2 regions of the Lelliottia sp. EB106-05-01-XG201 genome follow, and region 1 is predicted to be linked to the other one. Evidence: predicted binding sites of a transcription regulator. Region 1 holds the regulator's gene; the other holds the start of a gene.
What was found. The regulator CRP, encoded in region 1, controls carbon source genes, mostly activating them, when cyclic AMP is high. The targets are predictions, from matches to a motif close to ATGTGANNNNNNTCACAT.

Region 1 (4,427 bases):
CGCTGGATAGCCTGATTGAAAGCTTTGTATTACGCGAAGGCACCGATTATGGTGAACATGAGCGTTCGCTCGAACAAAAGGTCGCCGATGTCAAACGGCAGCTACAAAGCGGCGAGGTGTTACTGGTGTGGTCTGAACTGCACGAAACGGTCAACATCATGCCGCGCAATCAGTTTCGCGGTTGATTGTTCCATCTTTCCATTCAGGGAGTTGCTATGTCCGCCAGACATCCGGTTATTGCCGTCACGGGTTCGAGTGGTGCGGGAACCACCACCACCAGCCTCGCTTTTCGCAAGATCTTCGCGCAGCTCAACCTGCGCGCGGCCGAGGTGGAGGGCGATAGCTTTCATCGCTTCACCCGTCCTGAAATGGACATGGCTATCCGCAAAGCCCGCGATTTAGGCAAGCACATCAGCTACTTCGGGCCAGACGCCAACGACTTTGGCCTGCTGGAACAAACCTTTCAGGACTACGGCCACACGGGCAAAGGCCAGTCGCGCAAGTACCTGCACACCTACGACGAAGCGGTACCCTGGAATCAGGTACCAGGCACATTTACTCCGTGGCAGCCCCTGCCGGAGCCGACTGACGTGCTGTTTTACGAAGGATTGCACGGCGGCGTGGTGACGCCGCAGCATGACGTGGCGCGCCACGTGGATCTGCTGGTCGGCGTGGTGCCGATTGTCAATCTGGAGTGGATTCAAAAGCTGACCCGCGACATGAGCGAGCGCGGCCATTCGCGCGAAGCGGTGATGGATTCGGTGGTGCGTTCGATGGAGGATTACATTAACTTCCTGACGCCGCAGTTTTCCCGCACCCACATCAACTTCCAGCGCGTTCCGACAGTCGACACCTCTAACCCGTTTGCGGCGAAAACCATTCCTTCGCTAGATGAAAGCTTTGTGGTGATCCATTTCCGTAACCTGGAAGGCATCGATTACCCGTGGCTGCTGGCGATGCTGCAGGGCTCATTCATTTCGCATATCAATACGCTGGTGGTGCCGGGCGGGAAGATGGGGCTGGCGATGGAGTTGATCATGATGCCGCTGGTGCAGCGGTTGATGGAAGGCAAGAAGATCGCCTGAGGTTTGATGCCGGATGGCGCTGCGCTTATCCGGCCTACAAAAGCACGAACGTAGGGCGGGTTAGCGAAGCGCCACCCGCCAACGAATTAAGCGTCAATCACTTCATACGAATGGGTAATCTTCACCGCTTTTTCCAGCATCAGCGCCACAGAGCAGTACTTCTCCGCAGACAAATCCACCGCGCGGGACACCGCGGCATCTTTCAGCTCTTTACCGGTGACAATAAAATGCAGATTGATATGCGTAAACAGACGCGGCGCTTCTTCGCGACGCTCTGAGGTCAGCTTCACTTCGCAGTCGGTCACATCGTGACGGCCTTTTTGCAGAATCGACACCACGTCAATTGCGCTGCACCCGCCAGCCGCCATCAGCACCACTTCCATCGGGCTTGGCGCTTTATCTCCGGAGTTACCGTCCATCAAAATCTGGTGCCCTGAAGCGGATTCGCCAAGGAACGTTAAACCTTCAACCCATTTCACACGCGCTTGCATTTTTATTAACTCCGAAGTTGCATTTTTATGAACAGATTACGCGTGCGTTACAATTCTCGCAACGGAAGGCGACCTGCATCATGCTGAAGCGAGACACCAGGAGACACGCGGCTAAAGCTATGCTAAAACAGTCTCGATGCTACAGTAATACATTGACGTTACACATGTATGCAGAGGACATCAAACTTTACTGGCTGCGAACAGTGCGACAGCCACTTCCCAGGTACGGGTAAGAATTCGATTGCAACCCCAGAGTCAGGATGCGATTTTGACTCTGAGACAGCTTATAACAGAGGATAACAGCGCATGGTGCTTGGCAAACCGCAAACAGACCCGACTCTCGAATGGTTCTTGTCTCATTGCCACATTCATAAGTACCCATCGAAGAGCACGCTGATTCACCAGGGTGAAAAAGCGGAAACGTTGTATTACATCGTCAAAGGCTCGGTGGCAGTGCTGATCAAAGATGAAGAAGGGAAAGAGATGATCCTTTCTTATCTGAACCAGGGCGATTTCATCGGTGAACTGGGCCTGTTTGAAGAAGGCCAGGAACGTAGCGCCTGGGTGCGTGCGAAAACCGCGTGTGAAGTCGCTGAGATCTCCTACAAGAAATTCCGTCAGCTGATCCAGGTGAACCCGGACATCCTGATGCGCCTTTCTTCGCAGATGGCTCGCCGCCTGCAGGTCACTTCCGAGAAAGTGGGCAACCTCGCCTTCCTGGACGTCACCGGTCGCATCGCGCAGACGCTGCTGAACCTGGCGAAACAACCTGACGCCATGACCCACCCGGACGGTATGCAAATTAAAATTACCCGTCAGGAAATTGGTCAGATCGTGGGCTGTTCTCGCGAAACCGTAGGTCGTATCCTGAAAATGCTGGAAGATCAAAACCTGATCTCCGCTCACGGTAAAACTATCGTGGTCTACGGGACCCGTTAATTCCGCAAAATCCGGCGTGCCATCGCAAGATGTCACGCCGTTTTTGTCTCTGACGACTATGTGGCGCAGGCTGATTTATCACCCGGAAGTTAACTACGCACTACGTCAAACTCTGGTGTTATGTCTTCCCGTGGCCGTTGGTTTGATCCTGGGCCATCTGCAACAGGGGCTGCTGTTTTCTCTCGTCCCCGCCTGCTGCAACATTGCCGGTCTCGATACTCCCCACAAACGCTTTTTCAAACGTCTGATTATCGGCGGCTGCCTGTTTGCCGGATGTAGCCTCGCCGTGCAGCTGCTGCTGGCGCGCGATATCCCGCTGCCGCTCATTCTGACCGTGCTGGCGATGACGCTGGGCGTCACGGCGGAGATCAGCGCGCTTCACGCCCGCCTGCTGCCCGCATCGCTCATTGCCGCCATTTTCACGCTGAGTCTCGCCGGAAATATGCCCGTCTGGGAGCCGCTGCTGATCTATGCCGCCGGCACGCTGTGGTACGGGCTGTTTAACTGGTTCTGGTTCTGGATGTGGCGAGAGCAACCGCTGCGCGAATCCCTGAGCCTGCTCTACGTCCAGCTCGCCGAATATTGCGAAGCCAAATACACCCTGCTGACGCAGCACACGGACCCGGAAAAGTCCCTGCCGCCGCTGCTGTCGCGCCAGCAAAAAGTGGTCGATCTCATCAGCCAGTGTTATCAGCAGCTGCACATGCTGGCGGCCAATAAAAATCATGAATACAAACGCCTGCTGCGCGTCTTCCAGGTCGGGCTGGATCTGCAGGAGCATATCTCCGTCAGCCTGCATCACCCGCAGGAGGTGCAAAAGCTGGTGGAGCGCAGCCACGCCGAGGCGGTGATCCGCTGGAACGCCCAGACGGTCGCGGCTCGCCTGCGCGTGCTGGCGGACGATATTCTGTATCATCGCTACCCGACGCGCTTTACCATGGATAAACAGCTGGGAGCGCTGGAGAAAATCGCGCGCCAGCATCCGGATAACCCGGTCGGGCAGTTCTGCGCATGGCACTTTAGCCGCATCGCGCGCGTGCTGCGCACCCAGCGCCCGCTCTACTCCCGCGACCTGATGGCCGATAAGCAAAAACGTCTGCCGCTGCTGCCTGCGCTGAAAAGCTATCTGTCGCTGAAATCCTCCGCCCTGCGCAACGCCGCGCGCATCAGCGTCATGCTCAGCGTGGCGAGCCTGATGGGTGTCGCGCTGCACTTACCGAAGCCCTACTGGATCCTCATGACCGTGCTGTTTGTCACCCAGAACGGCTATGGCGCCACGCGAGTGCGCATTCTTCACCGGGCGCTCGGGACTTTTGCCGGGTTAGTGATTGCCGGGGTGACGCTGCACTTCCACGTTCCCGACGGCTACACCCTGGCGGGAATGCTGGTGATTACGCTCGTGGGCTATCTGATCATCCGTAAAAACTACGGCTGGGCGATGGTCGGGTTTACGGTGACGGCGGTATATACCCTGCAACTCCTGACCCTGAACGGCGAGCAGTACATTGTCGCGCGGCTGGTGGATACGCTTATTGGCTGTTTGATCGCCTTCGGCGGCATGGTCTGGCTGTGGCCGCAATGGCAAAGCGGCTTGTTACGCCAGAACGCCCACGATGCGCTCGAAGCCGATCAGCAGGCGATTCGTTTGATACTGAGCGACGATCCCAAAGCCTCGCCGCTGGCCTATCAGCGCATGAAGGTCAACCAGGCGCACAACGCCCTGTTTAACTCGCTGAACCAGGCGATGCAGGAGCCGGGCTTTAACTCGCACTATCTGGCGGATATGAAGCTGTGGGTGACGCACAGCCAGTTTATCGTCGAGCATATCAACGCCATGACCACGCTGGCGCGCGAGCACACCATGTTGACGCCAGATCTGGCGCAGCGGTATTTGCAGTCGTGTGAAATTGCA
Region 2 (4,427 bases), 1.3 Mb from region 1:
CATTTCGGATCAAGAATAGTGACCGGTGTATCAGACAACGCCACCAGCGAGAAACACATCGCCATGCGGTGATCGTTGTAAGTACCAATTTCAGCGACCTGCAGGTTGGCCGGCGGTGTCACGCGAATATAGTCTTCGCCCTCTTCCACTTCGGCACCCACTTTACGCAGCTCCGTCGCCATCGCGAACAGGCGATCGGTCTCTTTCACACGCCAGTTGTAGATATTGCGCAGCGTAGTGGTGCCGTTGGCAAACAGCGCTGCCGTGGCAATAGTCATCGCCGCATCAGGGATATGGTTCATGTCCATATCGATCGCGTTCAGCTCACCGCGCGTGCAAGCGATAAAGTCATCACCCCAGGTGATTTCGGCACCCATTTTTTCCAGCACGTCGGCAAAGCGAATATCGCCCTGAACGCTGTTACGACCGATACCGGTGACTTTAACGGTGCCGCCCTTAATCGCGCCCGCCGCGAGGAAATAGGACGCAGATGACGCATCGCCTTCCACCAGGTAGTTGCCCGGCGACTGGTACTCCTGCCCACCGCGCACCACAAAGCGCTGATACGCCTGGTTTTCAACTTCAACGCCAAAGGTCTTCATCAGATGCAGGGTGATATCGATGTAAGGCTTAGAAACCAGCTCGCCTTTGATGGTAATCACCGTATCCTGCGGGGCCAGTGGAGCCGTCATCAGCAGCGCCGTCAGGAACTGGCTGGACACGCTACCATCCACAGCCACTTCACCGCCCGTAAATCCACCGCGCAGGCGCAGTGGCGGATAATTTTCCTGCTCCAGATAATCAATGTGCGCGCCGCCCTGACGCAGGGCATCCACCAGATGGCCAATCGGGCGCTCCTTCATGCGTGGCTCGCCGGTCAGCACAATATTGTTGCTACCCAGACACAGCGCGGCCGCCAGCGGACGCATCGCCGTACCTGCGTTACCGAGAAACAGCTCAAGTTCTTCGGTCGTTTGCAGCGCTCCGCCGTTGCCTGTCACTTCACAACGCGTACGATCGGCTGACAGTGTGTAGTGAACACCTAACGCTTTCAGCGCATTCAGCATGTGGCGAACGTCATCACTGTCCAGCAGATTGGTGAGGACGGTGGTGCCGTTTGCCAGAGCAGCCAGCAGCAGGGCGCGGTTCGAGACACTTTTTGAACCAGGCAGATTGATGGTGCCATCTACCCGCGCGATCGGTTGTAACGTCAGGGATTCCATGAAAACTTAACTCTCAAATCAACATAATAAAAACCCCGAAGTCGGGCTTCGGGGGTGAAAAACTCGCGCGATTAACCGTGGCGACGTTCGAAGTCGACCATAAAATCAGTCAGCGCTTTGACGCCTTCGAGCGGCATCGCGTTGTAGATGGAAGCACGCATGCCGCCCACCACGCGGTGGCCTTTCAGCGCGTGCAGACCCGCAGCGAAGGACTCTTCGAGGAACACTTTGTCGAGTTGGCTGTCGGCAAGCTGGAACGGCACGTTCATGCGGGAACGGTTCGCTTTGGCCACGTCATTGCGGTAGAAATCACTGCCGTCAATCACGCTGTACAGCAGAGTCGCTTTCTGCTGATTAATCTTGTCCATTTGCGCCACGCCGCCATTTTTCTTCAGCCATTTAAAGACCAGGCCAGAAAGATACCAGGCAAAGGTCGGCGGGGTGTTGAACATGGAGTCGTTATCGTTCAGGACGGTGTAGTCCAGAATCGATGGACAGGCCTGATGCGCTTTACCTAACAGGTCTTCACGAACGATGACCAGCGTCAGCCCGGCCGGGCCGATGTTTTTCTGCGCACCAGCATAAATCACGCCGTAGCGGCTGACATCCAGCGGGCCAGAGAGAATAGTGGAAGATAAATCAGCGGTCACGATGACGTTGTCGCCAAAGTTCGGCTCTTCGTGAATGGCGATCCCGTCGATGGTTTCGTTCGGGCAGTAGTGAAGGTACGCCGCATTGTCTGACAGCTGCCATTCACTCATCGGGGTGACGCCACGCAGACCATCGACGGTGATTTTCGCGTCGATAACATTCGGGGTGCAGTATTTTTTGGCTTCTTTCACCGCACTGGCGGCCCAATAACCGGCATCAACGTAATCCGCTGTCGTTTTATCACCCAGCAGGTTCAGTGGAATGCCCGCAAACTGACCGCGCCCGCCGCCGTGGCAGAACAATACTTTGTAGTTCGAGGGGATATTCAGCAGATCGCGAAAATCCTTTTCTGCCTCTTCAGCAACCTGGATAAACTCTTTTCCACGGTGGCTGATTTCCATCACCGATGTACCAAGACCCTGCCAGTCGCAAAGCTCCTGCTGAGCTTGTTTAAGCACATCCGCCGGTAGCATTGCCGGACCTGAACTGAAATTAAAGACCTGAGCCATTTACCCTCACCACGCTTAAATTCATAAGTTATTACTGTGGATATCGGTTTTATCATTCAGTGACACGCGCCGCAATGTCTAAAACCAAGACCTCAGAAAATGTGCCCCCGGTCACACAAAACAATCTGCCAGCACGTTGTCACAAAACCGACAAATTGGCTGTCAGGTGACGCGTTTCGCCCGACTCACCTTCGTCCATACTGGATTTGCACAGCGAGGGCAGAGTTGGTGATCGCCTGGCTGCATCGCAAGCACATGGCTGCAGCGTCGACAGGCATACTCTCCCGCTTCGGGAACGGTGGTAAATCGTTCAACGTATTCATCCGGCAAAATGCAGAGGCCTGGCTTGACGTCGGCGTCGTCGTAGTAATAGACACTGATCTGCCCGTTGGTTTCCATGATCGCCAGCCGCACCTGCCCCAGCTGATCCACGCTGTTTAAGCGCAGCTCCATGAAAAACTCAAATTCCGTCATATTCGCGCTGCGAACTTTCTCCCAAGCCAGTTGGCCCTCTTCGACAATCACCACCGGTTTCCCTTCCAGCAGATCCTCGATTTTTTCACTTTTCGACATCAGCCACATCACCAGGCGATAGAGCAAACCCAGAGTGACAAACACGATCAGCACCGGAATCATCGGCACGTCGTCATAAAAGGCCACGTCACCCGCCGCAGAACCGAGGGTGAGGATGATCAGCACCTCGAAGAGCGACATCTGCCGTACGCCGCGCCGTCCGGTGATTTTGAGAAACAGAAAGACCAGAATAAAGGTATAGAGACTGCGCAACGCCACTTCGCCTAAAAACTCCAGCGGCACTTTGTCGAACGCCATCCGGTGAAGATCGAACGCTTTCATTTTTATTTGCCTTAACAGTAAGTTACTGTTGATAAGCATAGCTGACTCTTTTATTTTCGCTGTTCTCCTCGCGAAGATAGCGCCTGTCACGCAAAACCCGTATCATTGCGCGCTTTACGTACGATAAAAGTGATCGCCATGACTCAAACATTTATCCCCGGCAAAGACGCCGCACTGGAAGATTCCATCGCTCGCTTCCAGCAAAAACTGACCGACCTGGGTTTTAATATCGAAGAAGCCTCCTGGCTCAACCCGGTTCCTCACGTCTGGTCTGTGCATATTCGCGACACCGACTGTGCGCTGTGCTTTACCAACGGTAAAGGCGCCACCAAAAAAGCGGCTCTCGCTTCTGCCCTGGGTGAGTATTTTGAGCGCCTGTCCACCAACTACTTCTTCGCCGATTTCTGGCTGGGCGATACCATCGCCAACGGCCCGTTCGTGCACTATCCGAACGAAAAATGGTTCCCGCTGACGGAAGATGACGAGCTGCCAGAAGGCATTCTCGACGCGCGTCTGCGCAAGTTCTACGATCCTGATAATGAACTGACCGCCGGCATGCTGGTGGATCTGCAGTCTGGCAACGACGAGCGTGGCATCTGCGCCCTGCCGTTCACCCGCCAGTCTGACGATCAGACCGTCTACATCCCGATGAACATCGTCGGCAACCTGTACGTCTCCAACGGCATGTCCGCCGGTAATACCCGCAACGAAGCCCGCGTGCAGGGTCTGTCCGAGGTGTTTGAGCGTCATATCAAAAACCGCATTATCGCTGAGTCCATCAGCCTGCCGGAGATCCCGAGCGAGGTGCTGGCGCGCTATCCGGGTGTGGTGGAATCCATCGCCAAACTGGAAGCAGAAGGTTTCCCAATCTTCGCCTACGACGGCTCTCTGGGCGGCAAATACCCGGTGATTTGTGTCGTTCTGTTTAACCCGGCGAATGGCACCTGCTTCGCGTCGTTTGGCGCACACCCGGACTTCGGCGTGGCGCTGGAACGTACCGTCACCGAGCTGCTGCAGGGCCGTAGCCTGAAAGATCTCGACGTCTTTACCCCGCCAACGTTTGATGACGAAGAAGTGGGCGAACACACCAACCTCGAAACCCACTTTATCGATTCCAGCGGTTTGATCTCCTGGGATATGTTCAAGCAGGACGCGGACTATCCGTTCGTGGACTGGAATTTCTCCGGCA

Region 2: a site for CRP is predicted at 2,483-2,500, ahead of serC (3-phosphoserine/phosphohydroxythreonine transaminase). Genes of this name have one in related genera too.

The regions. Positions count from the first base shown of each region.
Region 1 covers NZ_JBYTDV010000001.1:4,325,320-4,329,746, forward strand. The annotation lists gene AC3WS9_RS20295 (YheU family protein) at 1-185, shown strand, start outside; gene AC3WS9_RS20300 (phosphoribulokinase) at 216-1,085, shown strand; gene AC3WS9_RS20305 (OsmC family protein) at 1,172-1,576, opposite strand; gene crp (cAMP-activated global transcriptional regulator CRP) at 1,883-2,515, shown strand; gene AC3WS9_RS20315 (YccS/YhfK family putative transporter) at 2,574-4,427, shown strand, end outside.
Region 2 covers NZ_JBYTDV010000001.1:3,050,007-3,054,433, forward strand. The annotation lists gene aroA (3-phosphoshikimate 1-carboxyvinyltransferase) at 1-1,223, opposite strand, end outside; gene serC (3-phosphoserine/phosphohydroxythreonine transaminase) at 1,295-2,383, opposite strand; gene AC3WS9_RS14385 (DUF421 domain-containing protein) at 2,546-3,238, opposite strand; gene ycaO (30S ribosomal protein S12 methylthiotransferase accessory factor YcaO) at 3,377-4,427, shown strand, end outside.